One region of the Microbacterium sp. Y-01 genome, then DNA from elsewhere that is predicted to be linked to it. Evidence: predicted binding sites of a transcription regulator. Region 1 holds the regulator's gene; the other holds the start of a gene.
What was found. Region 1 encodes LexA, which represses DNA repair genes until DNA is damaged. Its sites were predicted from a motif close to TCGAACANNTGTTCGA; they were not measured.
Positions count from the first base shown of each region.

Region 2: the regulator LexA is predicted to act here: its motif matches at 1,031-1,046, upstream of CSX12_RS12700 (HNH endonuclease signature motif containing protein).

Region 1 covers NZ_CP024170.1:2,539,755-2,541,950, reverse strand. The annotation lists gene CSX12_RS12065 (prolyl oligopeptidase family serine peptidase) at 1-777, opposite strand, end outside; gene lexA (transcriptional repressor LexA) at 829-1,515, opposite strand; gene CSX12_RS12055 (LysM peptidoglycan-binding domain-containing protein) at 1,805-2,173, shown strand.
Region 2 covers NZ_CP024170.1:2,662,890-2,665,085, reverse strand. The annotation lists gene CSX12_RS12700 (HNH endonuclease signature motif containing protein) at 1-1,001, opposite strand, end outside; gene CSX12_RS12695 (alpha/beta fold hydrolase) at 1,104-1,871, shown strand; gene CSX12_RS12690 (ABC-F family ATP-binding cassette domain-containing protein) at 1,917-2,196, shown strand, end outside.

The DNA of each region.
Region 1 (2,196 bases):
GGTGTCGGCATCGGCCGGAGCCACCGGCAGCGGGGCTCCGGCCGGCACGACGCCGTCGAGCGCGACGCGGTGGAGCCCCCACCGGCCGTCCGGGTCATCCGCGAAGACCAGTTCGGCGTCGCCGATCCACTCCGGCTGCAGCGCAGCGCGGGAGCGGATGCTCTGCGGGCGGCCTCCGTCGAGCTCCGCGACCTGTACGCCGGCGCCCTCCCACGGCATGCGGCCGCGGTCCCAGGCGACCCAGGCGAGCCGGGTGCCGTCGGGCGAGAGCGCCGGGTGGGCGAAGAACCCGTCTCCCTGCACGATCACCCGGACGGCCGAGGCGTCCTCTGCCGCGGAGCCGTCGGTCGGGATCTCCACGATCCCGCGAGTGTGCGGGGTGGTCGACAGATCCTCACGCACGGCGAACAGGCGGCCCTGCCGGAGGTGCAGCCCGCCGTGTGAGGGGCCGGCCGGGGTGAGCGGCAGCGGATCGGCCGCCGGACCCTGCCGGTACACGCGCTGATCGCCCGCGTCGACGAAGTACAGCGTTCCGTCGTCGTCCGCGGTCCACGCGCCGCCTCCGTACTCGTGCACGCGCGAGCGTGCGCTCCACGGGGCGCGAAGCACCTCGGCTCCGGAGGAGCGTCGTACCGTGACGCGCCCCTTCTCCGCCGGGACGGACTCACCCCACCAGACCTCAGCGCCCACGAACCGGGCGCCGTCGATGCGCGGCGACGATGCCGCCACGGACGCGGCGGAGAAGGGCGAGGGCCAGCTACCGAAGGGAGACGACATGCCTCGAGCCTATGGGCCGGCGGCAGACGACGTCACACGCGTGCTCTCGCGTCAGACCGCGCGGAGGACCGCCACGACCTTGCCGAGCACCACGGCCTCGTCGCCGAGGATCGGCTCGAAGGAGGAGTTGCGCGGCAGCAGCCACGTGTGACCGTCCCGGCGCCGCAGCACCTTGACCGTCGCCTCGCCGTCGAGCATCGCCGCCACGATCTCGCCATTCTCGGCGTTGTTCTGGGAGCGGACGACGACCCAGTCGCCGTCGCAGATCGCGGCGTCGATCATCGACTCGCCCGAGACCTTGAGCATGAAGAGATCGCCCTTGCCGACCAGCTGCCGGGGGAGCGGGAAGATCTCCTCGACCTGCTGCTCGGCGGTGATCGGCACTCCGGCGGCGATGCGTCCGACCAGGGGGACGAGGGCGGCGTCGCCCACCGGTGTCGCGACATCGGCCGGGTTCTCGCCGCTGGCGCCGGGGAGGTCGATCAGCACCTCCATGGCGCGGGTCTTGCCCGGATCGCGCCGCAGGTACCCGCTCAGCTCGAGCTGACCGAGCTGGTGCGTGACGCTGGAGAGCGACTTGAGTCCGACGGCGTCGCCGATCTCGCGCATGCTCGGCGGGTAGCCGTGATGCGCGATCGAGTTCTGGATGACCTCGAGGATCGCCATCTGCTTGGGGCTGAGGCTCTTGCGACGACGCGTGCGCGGAGCCTCCGATTCGGGGGCGGAGTTCTCGCTCATGGTGCTCCTTCAGTGCGTGATCCCGACGTCCCTCTTCGAATGTCGGAGGCCCGTGGTGGGGTGTTCTCATCGAAACCGTATCCGAGAATCGCGCCGATCTGGAAGATCTGTTCGAGCGTGTCGGCCGATTCTCGGATCTGTTTTCGAAGAATACTTGACAGATGTTCGAACTCGAAGATAACTTCGGAACGTAGCTTCGCATTCACGGCTCCCGGCCGAGTCGCGAATGCGAACGCTACGCCAACTTCCCCGGCAGCCCACGGCTCCGGGTCAGGCTAAGGAGCACCACATGAGCAGCATCAGCTTCAGCACCGCAGCGGTCATCCCGACGTCGGCTCGTCCGACGACGCGACTCCGCCTGACGGCACGCGGTCGCGCCGTGATGCTCGGGCTGGCCTCCGTCCCGCTGGCGATCGGCATCGCGTTCGCGGCGCTCAGCGGCGGCTCCGCCGTGGCCTCCGGCGCGGATGCTCCTGCTGTCAGCGTCGAGACCGTCACGGTCATGCCGGGGGACACGCTCTGGTCGATCGCGAGCACGGTCGCCCCCGAGGTCGACCCGCGCGACGTGATCGGCGAGATCAGCCGCATGAACCTCCTCCACGGCGGAGAGCTGCAGATCGGCCAGGAGCTGGCGATCCCGGCGCAGTATACGAACTGAGAGCTGACGTCGTACGCCGCAAC
Region 2 (2,196 bases), 120 kb from region 1:
TCGACCGCGAGCACCGCTCCGCTGATCGGATGCGTGAGCAGCCGGTTCCATCCGGACGCGGCGCCGGCGAAGCGGCGTGCCGTCTCGGCGTCCATCGGTGCCACTCCGTCGAGTTCAGCGGGCGTTTCCGTACCGGCCGCACCGTCGTCGGTCATGAGGGCGAACGCGGGAACCGTGATCTCGATCCGCGCCTGGATCGCTCCGAGCAGGCCGTCTGCCGTGTCGTGCCCGCTGGGCGATCCGGTGAGCACCAGGTCGGCCAGCAGGTCAGCCCGCAGCTGATCGATCGTCCGCTCATCGCGCGGCGCGGCATCGGCGCCGCCGTCGCGTGCGGCAGCCTTCGCGCGCTGCGTGTTCTCCTTCTGCACTGCGTGGGCCATCTGCGACAGGCGATCGTACATGCCGTGCACCAGAGCCGCCGGACCGCGCATACGGAGATCGGCCATCCCGTCGTCGAGTTCCGTGATCCAGACGCGGCGCTGTCGGCGGGCGGTTCGATGGCGTTCGGTGATCGTCCGCTCCTGGAACCGTTCCGCGAGGCGACGGACGAGCCGCCGGAGTCGATGGGGTGACTCGCTCTCGGCCAGGGCGATCGCTTCGGCGGCGAAACGCTCGCGGTCGGCCTTGTCGTCCAGGTGCGCGCCGGCGTCGACGATCAGGCGCGAGTGGGCGGCGCTGATGCGCCCCTGACCCTGCGCCGCCCACACGGCGGGGAAGCGATCGACCAGCCAGGAAGCATCGGACATCCGCCGCTCGATCGTCCGGTCGCTGACCCGTTGCGCGGCCCCGATCTCGGCGGCCACCGAGCGGATCGCCATGTCGCCCCCATCGGGGTCACGCGCGTCGCGGGCGATCTCGACGGCCAGCCGCCCGGCCATCGCGAGGAGGCCGTCGCGCGCCGCCTGCATGCTGCTCAGAGTCTTCTCGGCAGCTTCGAGCCCGGCGACCAGATCGGCGAGCATCGCCATCTGGGAGTCGGTCGCGTCGAGCAGTGCTGTCATGACCACAGTCCATCACCGACCACCGACATTCGAACAAAGATTCGAGAGAGTCTGGCCGAAAGTCCGATCACGAAACGATAACGGCCATGGTTGACTGGCCCGGTGCTCCTGAACGTCATCGAAGCCGGGGAGGGCGACCGCGTCGCCGTGCTGCTGCACGGGATGATGGGATCCGCCGAGAGCTGGCACCGTGTGGTCCCGTTGCTCGTCGAACGCGGATTCCGCGTCCTCGCGCTCGATCTGCCGGGGCATGGGCTGTCGGCCCGCGATCCGGGGCTCACGATCGAGACGGCGGCGGACGCTGTCGTCGAGACGCTGGCACAGGCGCTGCCGTCGGCACTCCCTCCCGCGAGCACGACCTCCCTCGACGGCTGCAACCGCCTGGCCGTCGCCCTCGGCCACTCCTTCGGCGCGACCGTGCTCGCCGCCGCGGCGCCGCGCCTCGATCCCGGTCTCGCGGTCTACGTCGATGCGGCGCTCACCCTGCAGGGCGGCCACGACCGTGCGGACCTCATCGCCCAGTACGAGCACGATCGCCGCGCCCGGATGTCGCCGACCGAGCTCCGACGGCTGCGGCCCTTCTACTCGGTCCAGGACGCCGCCGTGGAGGCCAGGGCCGCCGAGCGCTTCGACCCTGCGACCGCCGCCTCCGTGTCGTGCGGTGCGGACGGCCACTGGACGGCCGCGCCGGGCTCGATCGTGGTGCGCGCCGAGCCCAGCGCCTGGGTCGCCGACGAGGACGCCCGCCGGTTCGAGCACGACGGAGTGACGGTGCGCAGCATCCCCGGCGCGGCCCACACCGTCTGGTACAGCCACTTCGAGGTCTTCACCGCGGCGCTGCCCGAGCTGTTCGCCCCGTCGCTCGTCTGAGCTCGCGCCGCCGGCCTGACCCGGCGCGACTACCCTGGGAGGGATATGGCACATCTTCTCGGGGCCGAGGCCCTCCATCTCGAGTATCCGACCAGGGTCGTCTTCGATTCCGTGACCCTCGGCATCGAAGAGGGGGACCGCATCGGCATCGTCGGCCGCAACGGCGACGGCAAGTCGAGCCTCCTCGGCATGCTGGCCGGGACGAAGCAGCCGGACTCCGGACGGGTCACCGTCCGCGGCGGCACCCGCATCGGCGTGCTCGACCAGGCCGACAACCTCCCCGACGACCTCACCATCGGCGCCGCCGTGGTCGGGGACACGCCCG